2 regions of the Streptomyces sp. NPDC094147 genome follow, and region 2 is predicted to be linked to the other one. Evidence: riboswitches for the same ligand, from Rfam matches in the RefSeq annotation. Region 2 holds a riboswitch; the other holds the start of a gene.
The links. A riboswitch is a leader RNA that binds a small molecule or an ion and turns the genes downstream of it on or off. The one in region 2 is predicted to bind S-adenosylmethionine.
Positions count from the first base shown of each region.

Region 1: another riboswitch for S-adenosylmethionine. It lies ahead of thrC (threonine synthase); the one in region 2 lies ahead of ACIQ8J_RS01830 (aminotransferase class V-fold PLP-dependent enzyme).

Region 1 is NZ_JBIWHT010000019.1:15,510-22,887, reverse strand. Features, by position in the region: gene ACIQ8J_RS24655 (trehalose-6-phosphate synthase) at 1-1,420, opposite strand, end outside; gene ACIQ8J_RS24650 (glucosyl-3-phosphoglycerate synthase) at 1,504-2,451, opposite strand; SAM riboswitch class I at 2,588-2,732, shown strand; gene thrC (threonine synthase) at 2,750-4,036, shown strand; gene ACIQ8J_RS24640 (MoaD/ThiS family protein) at 4,067-4,342, shown strand; gene ACIQ8J_RS24635 (cold-shock protein) at 4,742-4,945, shown strand; gene groL (chaperonin GroEL) at 5,509-7,131, shown strand; gene ACIQ8J_RS24625 (DUF4097 family beta strand repeat-containing protein) at 7,365-7,378, shown strand, end outside.
Region 2 is NZ_JBIWHT010000001.1:390,302-397,679, reverse strand. Features, by position in the region: gene ACIQ8J_RS01840 (cytochrome bc complex cytochrome b subunit) at 1-365, shown strand, start outside; gene trpD (anthranilate phosphoribosyltransferase) at 536-1,600, shown strand; SAM riboswitch class IV at 1,686-1,803, shown strand; gene ACIQ8J_RS01830 (aminotransferase class V-fold PLP-dependent enzyme) at 2,054-3,451, shown strand; gene ACIQ8J_RS01825 (Lrp/AsnC family transcriptional regulator) at 3,545-3,826, opposite strand; gene ACIQ8J_RS01820 (rhomboid family intramembrane serine protease) at 3,823-4,572, opposite strand; gene ACIQ8J_RS01815 (hypothetical protein) at 4,727-4,981, shown strand; gene ACIQ8J_RS01810 (NYN domain-containing protein) at 5,027-6,388, shown strand; gene ACIQ8J_RS01805 (NlpC/P60 family protein) at 6,683-7,378, shown strand, end outside.

The DNA.
Region 1 (7,378 bases), on a different contig from region 2:
GCGGCACCGCGGTCCCCGCCGCGGCCAGCCGCTTCGTCCGCTCCGCCCGCTCCCCGTCCTCCATGGACAGCGCCGAGTGCAACGCGGCAGCCGTCCCCGTCACGTCGTACGGGTTCACGACCAGCGCGTCCTCGCCGAGCTCCGCACACGCCCCCGCCTCCCGCGACAGCACCAGCACGCACCCCGCGTCCGAGACCACCGGCACCTCCTTCGCGACGAGGTTCATGCCGTCCCGGATGGGGTTCACCAGGGCGACGTCCGCGAGCCGGTACGCGGCCAGCGAGCGAGCGAAGTCGTCCTGGACGTGCAGCACGACCGGGGTCCAACTCGCCGTCCCGTACGCCGAGTTGATGCCGTCGGCCACCCGCGCGACCTCCGCGGTGTAGTCCCGGTACACCGCGAGGTCCTGCCGCGACGGATACGCGAACGCGACGTGCACGACCCGCTCCCGCCACTCGGGGCGGGTGTCGAGCAGGTGCCGGTACGCGTGCAGCCCCCGCACGATGTTCTTGGACAGCTCGGTGCGGTCGACCCGCACGATCGTCCTGCGGCCCGCCCCGATCTGCTCGCGCAGCGCGGCCATCCGCTCCGCCACGTCCGCCTCGTGCGCGCGCCGCCGCAGGAAGTCGCCGTCCGCGCCCAGCGGGTACACCGCGATGTCCGTCTCGTGCGGCGCCCGGCCGGGCAGGCTGTGCCGGAACCAGTGACGCCCCTCGCCGGACGGGACGAACGCCTGCGTCTCGGCCGGGAGCGTGGCCGTCACCGCGTCCATGAACGCGCCCGCCCACCGCCAGGTGAGGAACCCCAGCCGGTCCGCGCCGAGCATCCCCCGCACCAACTGCCCCGCGATGTCGTCCGGCAGCATCCGGAAGTAGTCCACCGGCGCCCACGGCGTGTGCGAGAAGTGCCCGATCCGCAGGTCGGGGCGGAGTTCGCGGAGCATCCCCGGCACCAGCGCCAGGTGGTAGTCCTGCACCAGGACGCGCGCCCCGCCCCCGGCCTCCGCCGCCAATGCCTCGGCGAACGCCCGGTTGTACGCCTCGTACGAAGCCCACTGCCGCCGGAACTCCGCGTCGAAGACCGGCTCCAGCGGTGTCTGGTACAGCATGTGGTGGACGAACCACAGCACCGAGTTCGCGATGCCGTTGTACGCCTGGGCGAAGACCTCCGGATCGATGTCCAGCATCCGGACGCCGTGTTCACCCACGCCCCGCCGGACCGCCTCGCGGTCGCCGTCCCCGAGCGCCGCGCACACCCACAGCGACTCCACGTCGTCGCCGATCGCGCTGAGCCCGGAGACGAGCCCGCCCCCGCCCCGCTTGGACTCCAGCGAGCCGTCCTCCTTCAGGACGTACGAAACGGGGCCGCGATTGGACGCGACGAGTACCTGGACCTTGGGGGTGGTGTGCGCGGAGACCATGAGCGGAACCTAGCCCGCCCCGCAATCGCCCAAACACGCGTACGCCCGGCCCGGGGGGCGGGATCCGGCCGTCCTTCCGGCCCCTACGCGGCGCGGTGGAGCGGGTACTCCTCGATGTCCCGCATCGGCGGCCGCTCCTCGGTGTCCACGGCGTAGGTGCGCGGTACGAAGCCGTGCTCGCCCCGCTCGAACTGGGTCAGCTCGGGGCGTACGAGATGGCCCCGGGACAGCCGGAGCTGGGCGGTGCGGTAGATCGCGGCGGCCATCCGGCCGAGCGCCTGCCCGTCCTGGTGGCGGTGCTTGCGCACACCGACGTCGACCTGGGCCAGCGCGTCGAGGCCCACCGTGTGCAGCGCGTCGACCAGCAGGGCGAGCTCCACTCCGTACCCGACGGGGAACGGCAGCCGCTCCAGGAGCGAGCGCCTGGCCGCGTACTCGCCGCCCAACGGCTGGACGAATCCGGCCAGTTGGGGCCAGTGGAGGTTGAGCAGCGGGCGCGCCACCAGCTCGGTGACCCGGCCGCCCTGGCCCGCGGCCTCGCCGAGCGGGCGGTCGTACATCGCCTTGACGAAGTCCACGTCCGGGTCGGTGAGGAGCGGCCCGACGATCCCCGACACGAACACCGGGTCGAAGTCCTTCAGGTCGGCGTCGACGAAGCACACGATGTCGCCGCTGGTCACGAGCAGCGAGCGCCACAGCACCTCGCCCTTGCCGGGCAGCGCCGGTATCCGCGGCAGGATCGCGTCCCGGTGCACGACACGCGCGCCGGCCGCCGCCGCGACCTCGGCGGTGCGGTCGGTGGAGCCGGAGTCGATGACCACCAGCTCGTCCACCAGGCGCGTCCCGCCGGTCATCAGCGTGTCCCGGATCGCGGTCACGATGGCGCCGACCGTGGCCTCCTCGTCAAGTGCGGGCAGGACGACGCTGACGGTGGCTCCGCCCTTGTGCTTCGCGGCCATGATCCGGTCCAGCGGCCGCTCGGCCGCGGACCAGGAACGCCTGCTCAGCCAGCGTTCCACCTCTTCCAGCACGGTCCCCGGCCTCCTTGTGTGATCCATCTCGCGGTTCGGACGGCTGTCTCAACCGTCCAGGGCTTCGGTTACAGTCTTGAGCAACGCGGATGACCGTCGCATGTCGGGGGTCGTCACCACGCTGACAATCGAATACCGCTCATCCAGAGGGGCAGAGGGAAACGGCCCGTTGAAGCCCCGGCAACCCTCCAGTCGGTTCTCGCCAGTCATGCGCGAGGCCCCCGGCTAGGGAAGGTGCCAAATCCGTCTCATGGCGAGGTTCGCCATGAGGAAGATGAGGAGAAAGGGCCTCCCCTCCATGTCTGCACAGACTGTTGAAAGCCGCACCTCTGTCGATCTCGGTCCGGCGTCCGGGCTTTCCTGCCGCGAGTGCGGCCAGCGTTTCGAACTCGGCCCGATCTTCGCCTGCGAGCTGTGTTTCGGACCGCTCGAAGTGGCTTATGACCTGCCGCTCGGCGACCCCGAGGCGCTGCGCAAGCGGATCGAGGCCGGCCCCGAGAACATCTGGCGCTACGCCCCGCTGCTGCCCGTCCCCGCCGACGTCGCCGACAAGCCGAACCTGAACCCCGGCTTCACCAAGCTCGTCAAGGCCGACAACCTGGCGCGCGAGCTGGGCGTCGAGCCCGGCAGGCTGTTCGTCAAGGACGACTCCGGCAACCCGACGCACTCCTTCAAGGACCGCGTCGTCGCCCAGGCCCTGGAGGCCGCCCGCGCCTTCGGCTTCACCACGCTCTCCTGCTCCTCCACCGGAAACCTCGCGGGCGCGGTCGGCGCCGCCGCCGCGCGGGCCGGATTCCGCTCCTGCGTGTTCATCCCGCACGACCTGGAGCAGGGCAAGGTCGTCATGGCCGCGGTGTACGGCGGCGAGCTCGTCGGCATCGAGGGCAACTACGACGACGTGAACCGCTTCTGCTCGGAGCTCATCGGCGACCCGCTCGGCGAGGGCTGGGGCTTCGTCAACGTCAACCTGCGCCCGTACTACGGCGAGGGTTCCAAGACGCTGGCGTACGAGATCTGCGAGCAGCTCGGCTGGCGGCTGCCCGACCAGCTGGTCATCCCGATCGCCTCCGGCTCCCAACTCACCAAGATCGACAAGGGACTTCAGGAGCTCATCAAGCTCGGCCTGGTCGAGGACAAGCCGTACAAGATCTTCGGCGCGCAGGCCGAGGGCTGCTCCCCGGTGTCGACCGCCTTCAAGGCCGGCCACGACGTGGTACGCCCGCAGAAGCCCGACACCATCGCCAAGTCCCTGGCGATCGGCAACCCGGCGGACGGCCCGTACGTCCTGGACATCGCCCGCCGCACCGGCGGCGCGGTGGAGGATGTCAATGACGAGCAGATCGTCGACGCCATCAAGCTGCTGGCCCGCACCGAGGGCATCTTCGCGGAGACGGCGGGCGGGGTGACGGTCGGCGTCACCCGGAAGCTGATCGAGGCCGGTCTGCTCGACCCTTCGCTCACCACGGTCGTTCTCAACACGGGTGACGGCCTCAAGACCCTCGACGCGGTGGCCCCGACCACCGGCCCGACGGCGACGATCCGCCCGAGCCTGGACGCGTTCCGCGCCGCGGGCCTCGCCCACTGAGCCACTGCCGAACGACTAGGAGTACCGACCATGAGCGTGAACGTCCGCATCCCCACGATTCTCCGCACCTACACCGGCGGTCGGGCCGAGGTCGCCGCCGAGGGCGCGACCCTCGCCGAGGTCATCGCCGACCTGGAGAAGAACCACACCGGGATCGCCGCGCGCGTCCTGGACGACCAGGGCAAGCTGCGCCGCTTCGTCAACGTGTACGTCAACGACGACGACGTGCGCTTCGAGCAGGGCCTTGAGACGGCCACGCCCGAGGGCGCCGGAGTCTCGATCATCCCGGCCGTCGCCGGAGGCTGATCCGCCGCGCGGTTTCCCCGAATTGCCCTCTCCGCACGAGAAGCGGAGGGGGCAATTCTGCATGGTTGAGCGCGGTACAGTTGGGAAAGCCCCCTCGCCGTGTGTGCCAAGTGCATATGAGAACGCGACAACATGGGGTCAAAGTGTGCGAGCCATTTGCTCCTTAAGTGCACTTTGCCCGGCCCGACTTGCCCCGGAATGTTGAATTCATGGCATTCCGCGCCCCGAGTGTGCCCGGAATTCTCGTCCGATTGACCTGTTGCAGAGGGCAGTTGGGCAGATACATTCAGCCGCGGTCGACGCGTTCCGGCGCACACCCTCTCCTGTCGGAGGGTGGAGGTCTGACCCGGGTCCGCGAAGTGCGGTCCCGTGCAAGGGCCAGTAATAGGGGAGTTAGGCATGGCTCAGGGCACCGTCAAGTGGTTCAACGCGGAGAAGGGGTACGGCTTCATCGCGGTCGACGGTGGTGCGGATGTTTTCGTCCACTACAGCGCGATCCAGATGGACGGCTACCGCACCCTTGAAGAAGGTCAGCGAGTCGAGTTCGAGATCTCGCAGGGCCAGAAGGGTCCGCAGGCGGACATGGTCAAGCTCGCCGTCTGATCTCGGCGCGATCGACCACCGACGCACTCACGCATGAAGGGGGCTCCCGAAAGGGTGGCCCCCTTCACGCGTTCCTCCGTCCCCCCGGTGGCGGGCCCCGGTGGCCACTGGGGCTCCGCCCCAGACCCCGTTCGCGCCTGAACGGCGCTCGTCCTCAATCGCCGGACGGGCTTGGGATGTCTGCACAGGGCGCCGGACAGTGCCCCTTGGGGGCGCGGGGAACTGCGCGAGCAACCACGCACGGTCCGCAGCCGTATTACCGGGAAGCCCCTCCGGCGTTTGAGGAGCCGGGGTGTGGGGGGCGGAGCCCCCGCCGGTGCCGGGCGCGCCGCCAAGGGGGCGTAGTGGAGGGCCCCGGTTCAAGAGACTCGCTTGCACTCGCAGGGGTCGAGTGCTAATCATTGGCGTTAGCACTCTCCCAGTGAGAGTGACAGAACTTGGATCGGGTCAGTGAGGCCCGCAGGCCGGGTGGGGCAAGGAACCACAAGGGCTGCAGGCCGTCCGTCGCGGGCACCGGCGCGGTCCACGAAGAACGCCACCCCTGTCCGGGAGGACCACTTCACATGGCCAAGATCATCGCGTTCGACGAGGAGGCACGGCGCGGTCTCGAGCGCGGGATGAACCAGCTCGCCGACGCCGTCAAGGTCACCCTTGGCCCCAAGGGCCGCAACGTCGTCCTCGAGAAGAAGTGGGGCGCCCCCACGATCACCAACGATGGTGTTTCCATCGCCAAGGAGATCGAGCTCGAGGACCCGTTTGAGAAGATCGGCGCCGAGCTGGTCAAGGAAGTCGCCAAGAAGACGGACGACGTCGCCGGTGACGGTACGACCACCGCGACCGTCCTGGCCCAGGCCCTGGTGCGCGAGGGTCTGCGCAACGTGGCCGCCGGCGCCAACCCGATGGCCCTGAAGCGCGGCATCGAGAAGGCCGTCGAGGCCGTCTCCGCTGCTCTGCTTGAGCAGGCCAAGGACGTGGAGACCAAGGAGCAGATCGCCTCCACCGCCTCCATCTCCGCCGCCGACACCCAGATCGGCGAGCTCATCGCCGAGGCGATGGACAAGGTCGGCAAGGAAGGCGTCATCACCGTCGAGGAGTCGCAGACCTTCGGTCTTGAGCTTGAGCTCACCGAGGGCATGCGCTTCGACAAGGGCTACATCTCGGCGTACTTCGCGACCGACATGGAGCGCATGGAGGCGGCCCTGGATGACCCGTACATCCTGATCGTCAACTCCAAGATCTCCTCGGTGAAGGACCTGCTCCCGCTCCTGGAGAAGGTCATGCAGTCGGGCAAGCCGCTGCTGATCATCGCCGAGGACGTCGAGGGCGAGGCGCTGTCGACCCTGGTCGTCAACAAGATCCGCGGCACCTTCAAGTCCGTCGCCGTCAAGGCCCCGGGCTTCGGCGACCGCCGCAAGGCCATGCTCGGTGACATCGCCATCCTCACGGGCGGCACGGTCATCTCCGAGGAGGTCGGCCTCAAGCTGGAGAACGCCGGTCTCGACCTGCTCGGCCGCGCCCGCAAGGTCGTCATCACCAAGGACGAGACGACGATCGTCGACGGTGCCGGTGACAGCGAGCAGGTCCAGGGCCGCGTCAACCAGATCCGCGCCGAGATCGAGAACAGCGACTCGGACTACGACCGCGAGAAGCTGCAGGAGCGCCTGGCGAAGCTCGCCGGCGGTGTTGCGGTCATCAAGGCCGGTGCCGCGACCGAGGTCGAGCTCAAGGAGCGCAAGCACCGCATCGAGGACGCCGTTCGCAACGCGAAGGCGGCCGTCGAGGAGGGCATCGTCGCCGGTGGTGGCGTGGCCCTGCTCCAGGCCTCCGCGGTCTTCGAGAAGCTGGACCTGGAGGGTGACGAGGCGACCGGCGCCAACGCCGTGCGCCTGGCCCTGGAGGCCCCGCTGAAGCAGATCGCCGTCAACGGTGGTCTTGAGGGCGGCGTCGTCGTGGAGAAGGTGCGCAACCTGGCCGTCGGCCACGGTCTGAACGCCGCCACGGGCGAGTACGTCGACATGATCGCCGAGGGCATCATCGACCCGGCGAAGGTCACGCGCTCCGCGCTGCAGAACGCCGCCTCCATCGCGGCGCTCTTCCTCACCACCGAGGCCGTCATCGCCGACAAGCCGGAGAAGGCCTCCGCGGCCGCTCCGGGCGGCATGCCGGGCGGTGACATGGACTTCTGATCCCCCACACGAGGGATCGGTAGTTCATCAAGCGGTACGAAGCTGTACGCCGAGGGCGGTATCCCCAGCAAGGGGATGCCGCCCTTCGGCTTTTCAGTACCCAGGGGGTACTGAAAAGCCGAAGGGCGATACGGGTGCTGGCTTCATGGCGGGAGACCTTCGGACCCGGTTACGTTGGTGATCAACGGCGGCATCCCGAACCGCCCCAACTGGCACCCACCCGGGGGACTTTCATGACCACCACACA
Region 2 (7,378 bases):
TCGTCGCACCGGTCCTCGCGTTCGTCGCCACCAAGCGGATCTGCCTGGGTCTGCAGCGGCGCGACGCCGAGAAGGTGCTGCACGGACGCGAGTCCGGCATCATCAAGCGGCTGCCGCACGGTGAGTTCGTGGAGATCCACGAGCCGCTGGACGCCGCCGCGCTCTACAAGCTCACCGCGCACGAGCAGTACAAGCCGGCCGAGATCGGCCCGAAGGTCGACGAGAACGGTGTCGCCCGCAAGGTGTCGCGGACGCAGAAGCTGCGCGCCAAGCTCAGCAAGGGCTACTACGGCGAGGGCAACCAGATCCCCAAGCCGACGGCCGAGGAGTACGAAGAGATCACGAGCGGCCACGGCCACCACTGATCCCTGCTTGACCTGACGGTCGCCACAACCGAGGCTCCGGCCCGGCCCCTGCACGGGGGCCGGGCCGGAGTCTTTTCCGCGTCCGCACTTCGGGCACGGACGCGGACCGCCCCGCGCCTCTCGATAGGCTGGCGGGCGGTATCCCGTCCTTTTGACCACCAGGAGCGAGCATGAGCGCTGTTACCCCCACCGGAGGCGACACCGTGGCGGCCTACTCCTGGCCGGGTGTCCTGGACTCGCTGCTGAGCGGCGCCGACCAGAGCGCGGACGCGACCGCCTGGGCGATGGACAGGATCATGCGCGGCGAGGCGACGAACGCCCAGATCGCGGGCTTCATGGTCGCGCTGCGCGCCAAGGGCGAGACGGTCGCCGAGATCACCGGCCTGGTGCGCACCATGTACGCGCACGCCAACCTGATCGAGGTGCCGGGCCCGAGCGTCGACATCGTCGGCACCGGCGGCGACGGCGCCAAGACCGTCAACATCTCCACCATGTCGGCGATCGTGGTCGCCGGAACCGGCGCCAAGGTCGTCAAGCACGGCAACCGCGCCGCCTCCTCCTCCAGCGGCGCCTCCGACGTCCTGGAGAAGCTCGGCGTCAATCTGAACCTGTCGCCGAAGCGGGTGGTGGAGGTGGCCGAGGAGGCCGGGATCACCATGTGCTTCGCGGTGAAGTTCCATCCCGCGCTGCGGTACGTGGCCGCCGCCCGCAAGGAGTTGGGCATCCGCACCACGTTCAACGTGCTGGGCCCGCTCACCAATCCGGCGAGGGTACGCGCCCAGGCGACCGGTGTCGCCGACGCGCGGATGGCGCCCATCGTGGCGGGCGTGCTCGCCGAGCGCGGCTCGTCCGCGCTGGTCTTCCGCGGTGACGACGGCCTCGACGAGCTCACCACCACCGCCACCTCGCGGGTGTGGGTGGTGCGCGACGGCGCCGTCCGCGAGCAGAGCTTCGACCCGCGCGACGTCGGCATCGAGCTCGTGCCCATCGAGGCACTGCGCGGCGGGGACCCCTCGTACAACGCGGAGGTCGTCCGCCGGCTGCTCACGGGCGAGAGCGGGCCGGTGCGGGACGCGGTGCTGCTGAACTCGGCGGCCGCGCTGGTCGCCCTCGAACCGGGCGAAGGGCCGCTCGCCGGGCAGATCGGCGCCGCGATGGCCAGGGCCGCCGAGGCCATCGACTCCGGGGCCGCCCGCGCCGCCCTGGAGCGCTGGGTCGCGGCCAGCAACGCCTGAACCGTACGTGATGTGACGCAGGGCGCAGTCCGGATCGCGGACTGCGCCTTGCGTACGTCGCGACGTGTGGCAGGATGCTTTTCAAGGTCATGAGTGACAGCGATTTAGGCCCCGGCTCGCTGTCCGGCAACCCTCCGTCCGTGGCGGGGTGCCCCGGGTGAAGACCAGGTCGTAGGCAGCAAGGCCTACGGCAAGCGCGGACCCCTGGACATCATCGGATGTCACAGCCCTGGGGTCCTGGTCCTCAAGGGAGCAGTCTCGTGAGCAAGCGAATGCGATAGGGCGTACCGCCCCTTTCTTCACCACCCTCCACGCCGCCCTTCTCCGGGCTGCGTGTTCGAGGTCAACACCCGTACGCGGAAAGGCAGTCGACCCCCCTCGATCGAGGCCGGGGCACGCCGTCGCACCCGGGATCCGAAGTCAACTCGCCTTTTCCTGCCGGGAGATACCGCCATGTCCGCACGCCCCGCCACCGCCGTCTCCGCCGCCGCTTCCGTCACCGACGAGTCCGCCGACCCCTGCTGTGCCGCGCCGCTGCCGGTGCTCGGCCGCGATGTCACCGTGCCGCTGGTCACCGGCGGCGAGGTGACCTACGCCGCCCTCGACTACGCGGCGAGCGCGCCCGCGCTGCAGCGGGTCTGGGACGACGTCGCCGCGTACGCCCCGTACTACGGCAGCGTGCACCGGGGGGCCGGCTACCTCTCGCAGCTCTCCACCGACCTGTTCGAGAACAGCCGGGCGGCGGTGGCGGAGTTCCTCGACTGCCGCCCCGGCGACCAGGTCGTCTTCACCCGCTCCACCACGGACTCGCTGAACCTGCTCGCCCAGGCCGTCCCGGCGAACTGCCAGGTCTTCGTCTTCGAGACCGAGCACCACGCCTCGCTGCTGCCCTGGCGGGACGCCCGGGTCACCTGCCTCAACGCGCCGCGCAGCCCGCACCAGGCGGTCGAGACCCTTGAGCGCGCGCTGGCCGACCGCGACCCCTACGGCCCCGCGCTGGTCTGCGTCACCGGCGCGTCCAACGTCACCGGTGAGCTGTGGCCGGTGCGGGAACTGGCTGCCGCGGCACACGCGCACGGCGCCCGCATCGTGCTCGACGCCGCCCAGCTCGCGCCCCACCACCCCGTCTCCGTACGGGAGTTGGACGTCGACTGGATCGCCTTCTCCGGGCACAAGCTGTACGCGCCGTTCGGCTCGGGCGTGCTCGCGGGCCGCGCGGACTGGCTCCAGGACTCCGAGCCGTACCTCGCGGGCGGCGGTGCGTCGAAGAAGGTCGCGCGGCGCACCGACGGCGGCGTGGACGTGGAGTGGCACACGACGGCCGCGCGCCACGAGGCCGGTTCGCCCAACGTCATCGGGGTGTACTCCATCGCCTCCGCCTGCAAGGCGCTCACCGAGGCGGGCTTCGACTCGCTGGTCGAGCGCGAGCGGCACCTGATCGCGAAGGTGCGCGAGGGGCTCGCCGCGGTGCCGGAGGTCAAGATCCTCTCGCTCTTCGGCGACGACGCGCCCCGGGTCGGCGTCATCTCGTTCGTCGTCGAGGGCTGGAACAGCTCGCACTTCGCGGCGGCGCTCTCGGCGGAGTACGGGATCGGCGTGCGGGACGGGCTCTTCTGCGCCCACCCGCTGGTGCGCACGCTGCTCGGGAGCGACCCGCAGGACCCGGGCGAGTGCGGCGCCCCGGAGGCCGAGCCGGGCGAGCTCTCCCTGAACGCGATCCGGGTGAGCTTCGGCGCGGGGACGCCGGACGAGCACGTGGACCGGTTCGTGGGGGCGGTACGGGAACTGGTCACCCAGGGCGCGAAGTGGCAGTACCGCACGGAGGGCGGCCGCTGCGTCCCGGCGGTGTAGCGCCGGGCCACGCCTACTGGGGGCTCCGCACCGGACCCCGCTCCTCAAGCGCCGGAGGGGCTTGATCTCGGCTGCCCCCCCGGGCAGGGGGGCTTACGAGTCCAGGCCGATGGCGAACGCGGCTTCCAGGTCGTGCTGCGAGTACGTACGGAACGCCACATGCGTGTCCGTGGCCTCGACGCCCGGGATCTTGCTGATGCTGCCGGGGATGATGTCCGCCAGGTCGTCGTGGCGGGCCACCCTGACCAGCGCGATCAGGTCGTAGGTACCCGTCACCGAGTACACCTCGCTGACGCTTTCGAGCGCCGCGATCGATTCCGCGATCTCGGGAATCCGGTCCACGCTGGTCTTGATGAGCACGATCGCGGTGATCACGGCTGGCTTTCTCCCTCGGTGGCGGCCGCACCCGCGGGCTTCACGGGCCTTCGGCGTTTCACTCTATCCGTCCGGCGGAAACGGGCCCACGCGTAGACGAAGCCGAGGCCGAAGCCGACGAGGTGCGCGAGGTAGGCCACCCCGGGCCCGGCCGAGGCGCTGCGGATCGCCAGCCACTGCAGGGCGAACCAGAAGACGAGGACCATCCAGGCGGGAAAACGCAGCGGCAGGAACAGCAGGAACGGGAAGATGCTGGTCACCCGGGCCCGGGGGAAGAGGCAGAGGAAGGCGCCGAGCACGGCCGAGATGGCCCCGGACGCCCCCACCAGGGTCTGCTCCGAGCCCGAGTGGGCCGCCGCGTACGCGAACAGGGCGAGATAGCCGCTGCCCAGATAGAACAGGGCGAACTCCACCGGGCCCATGCGTTCCTCGGTCATCGCGCCGAAGACGTACAGGAACAGCATGTTGCCGAGCAGATGCAGCCAGCTGCCGTGCACGAACAGGGCGGTGAGCGGGGTGAGCAGGGTGCGCGGCCGGCCCGCGAGGAGTTGGCCGGGGATGACGCCCCAGCGGGCGAAGTAGTCGCTCTGGGCGCTGAGGATCGCGTCGCCGGTTCCGTGGCCCGGGTTCAGACCGGAGGCCGGGCTGACCGCGAAGAGCAGACAGCAGGCGGTGATCAGCCCGTACGTCACGGTCGGTCCCCGCACCGCACCCCTGAGGATCACCGCTCCCCGCCACTTGACCATGGGGAGAGAATGGCCCAAAAGGGGCTATCGGTACAGACCGCCTCGCCGTGTCGGCGGTCGACGGGTAGGCCGTAGGGTTACGGGCAATACTCCCGCAGTTCGACGGCGCACCGCGAGATCCTGGACCATGGAAGTGGAAAGAGGACGGCACCACATGACCACCGTTCCCCAGCCGACCGCCGACACCCGGTGGCGCTGCACGCTCTGCGGAAACCTCACCCGTTTCGATGTCACCCGCTCGTCGAAAGTGGTCGAGTACGTCCATCTGGACCTTGCCGGAGAGCCCAAGGTGGAGGAACGCGAGGTGGTCAGTGAGACCATCGAGTCGGTTCGCTGCCGGTGGTGCAACGCGGTGGACCGGATCGAGCTGGTGGACCGGCCGGGCACCGACTCGGCGAGCGCTTCCTGAGGAGTGCTCCGGAAGCGGTACGGATGACAGTTGGGGTGACGGATTGTGGAGCGTGCAAGCGGTGCTGAACCGGCCGCTTCGGCCGGTGACGGCCCCGCCGAGGTGCTCGACCGCCCGCTGCCCGAGGGCGTGCGGCGCCGGGTCGTCGCCTTCGTCTCGGAGGCGTTCGGCGGCCTGACCGTCGCCGAACTGCCCGGACAATTGCGGCAGTACGCCCGTTTCACCCCGACCCGGCGCGCCAAGTTCGCCGGCAACGCGATGGCCGCCGCCCTGGAGAGCGACCCGGTGTTCCGGCAGCGGATCGGCGAGCGGCTCAAGGAGTCCCAGCCGGAGCTCGCGGGGGCCGTCGAGGCGGGCTCGCCGCCCGCGGCCGCCGACCCCGTGGACGTGGCGGCCGCCGCCTATGTGCTGCGCCCCACCGGCTGGGTGAAGCTGGTCGCCGCGGCCGGCGAGGAGGCCCAGCGGGCGGACGCCGAGCGGGCCGACGAGGAGGGCCGGCGCGAACTGGACCGGCTGCGCGAGGAACTCGCCGAAGCCCGCGCCCAGATCAAGTCGGATAGCGAACAACTGCGGACGGAACTGATCGCGGCGCGCAAGGAAGCCGAAACGCTCCAGCGCAAGCTGCGCAGCGCCCTGAGCGATGTGAAGCGCGGCGAGGCCGCCCTGCGCAAGACCACCTCCGAGATCGACGGCATCAGGGGCGAGGCGGCCGCCCGGGTGGCCGCCGCCGAGAGCGAGACCCGGCGGCTCAAGACGCGGCTCGGCGAGGCCGAGTCGGGCCTTGAGGCGAGCCGGCGCGCGGTGCGCGAGGGGCGCTCCGTCGAGGACATGCGGCTGCGGCTGCTGCTCGACACCGTCCTGGAGAGCGCCCAGGGCCTGCGGCGCGAACTCGCCCTGCCGCCCGCCTCGGTGCGCCCCGCCGACACGGTGGACGCGGTCGCGCCGGGCACCATGACGCCCAAGGACATCGCGGCCCGCGCGCTCTCCGAGACCGACCCGGCGCTGCTCGACCAACTCCTCGCGCTGCCCCAGGTGCATCTGGTCGTGGACGGCTACAACGTCACCAAGACCGGCTATCCCACGATGCCGTTGGAGAAGCAGCGGCTGCGGCTGCTCGGCGGGCTCTCGGTGCTCGCCGCCCAGACGGGCGCCGAGGTCACCTGCGTCTTCGACGGCGCGGAACTGGCGGCTCCGGTGCTGCTCGCACCGCCCAGGGGCGTCCGGGTGCTGTTCTCCAAGCCCGGGGTGACCGCGGACGAGCTGATCCGTCAGCTGGTGCGCGCCGAGCCCTCGGGGCGGCCCGTGGTGGTCGTCTCGACGGACAAGGAAGTCGCCGACGGCGTCGCGAAGGCGGGCGCGCGCCCGGTCGCCTCCCTGCTGCTCCTGAAGCGTCTTTCGCGGGTCTGACGCATTCCGGGCGTTCTGGCTGTTCTAGCCGTTCTGTTAACTCCTGTGTTCAATGCCCGAATTCGGGTGATCGCTGTCGAGCACTCCGTCAAGTGCCAACTACTACGCGTGCGATGACAGTAAAGAATCCTCTCGGTGACCGATTTTTTTGCCGTCAGGATTTGAACTGATCACAGGATGGTCACTAGGGTCGGGCCTCGTACCTTCATGCGGTTGATCACTCGTCCGGGGTGGCCGTGAGGGTCCCGCCGAGTCAGCAGTGTTCGGCGGCTGAGGAAGAAGGAGCTCGCCTTCGTGGCGTCCCACCGTCGACCCAAGCCCGCGAGCCGCACCCGCGTGACCGTGCTCTCCGCGACCGCCGCCGCTGTCGTCGCCATCACCTCGCAGGCCGCCCACGCGGACCCCAAGCCTTCCAAGGACGAGGTCAAGAGCAAGGTCGACAAGCTCTACGCGGAGGCCGAGCAGGCGACCGAGGCGTTCAACAACGCCAAGGAGAAGCAGAGCCAGCTGGAGAAGCAGGTCGGCCAGATCCAGGACAAGGTCGCCCGCGGCCAGCAGGAGCTCAACACGCTCCGCAGCGGCCTCGGTTCGATGGCCTCGGCGCAGTACCGCTCCGGCGGCATCGACCCCTCGCTCGCGCTCTTCCTCTCCTCCAACCCGGACGACTTCCTGGACAAGGCCTCCTCGCTCCAGCAGCTGAGTGCCACTCAGACCGAGGCGCTCCAGAAGATGCAGGGCAAGCAGCGCTCCCTCGCACAGGAGCGCAAGGAGGCCCAGGACAAGCTGAAGGAGCTCGCCGACACCCGCAAGGTGCTCGGCGACAAGAAGCAGGAAGTCCAGGGCAAGCTCAGCGACGCGCAGAGCCTGCTCAACTCGCTGACCGCGCAGGAGAAGGCGTCGCTCGCGGCCGACGACGCCCGCGCCAACCGCTCCTCCGCCCGCCCGGACCTCGGCCACGACGTGCCCGCCTCGCAGGTCGGAGCCGCCGCC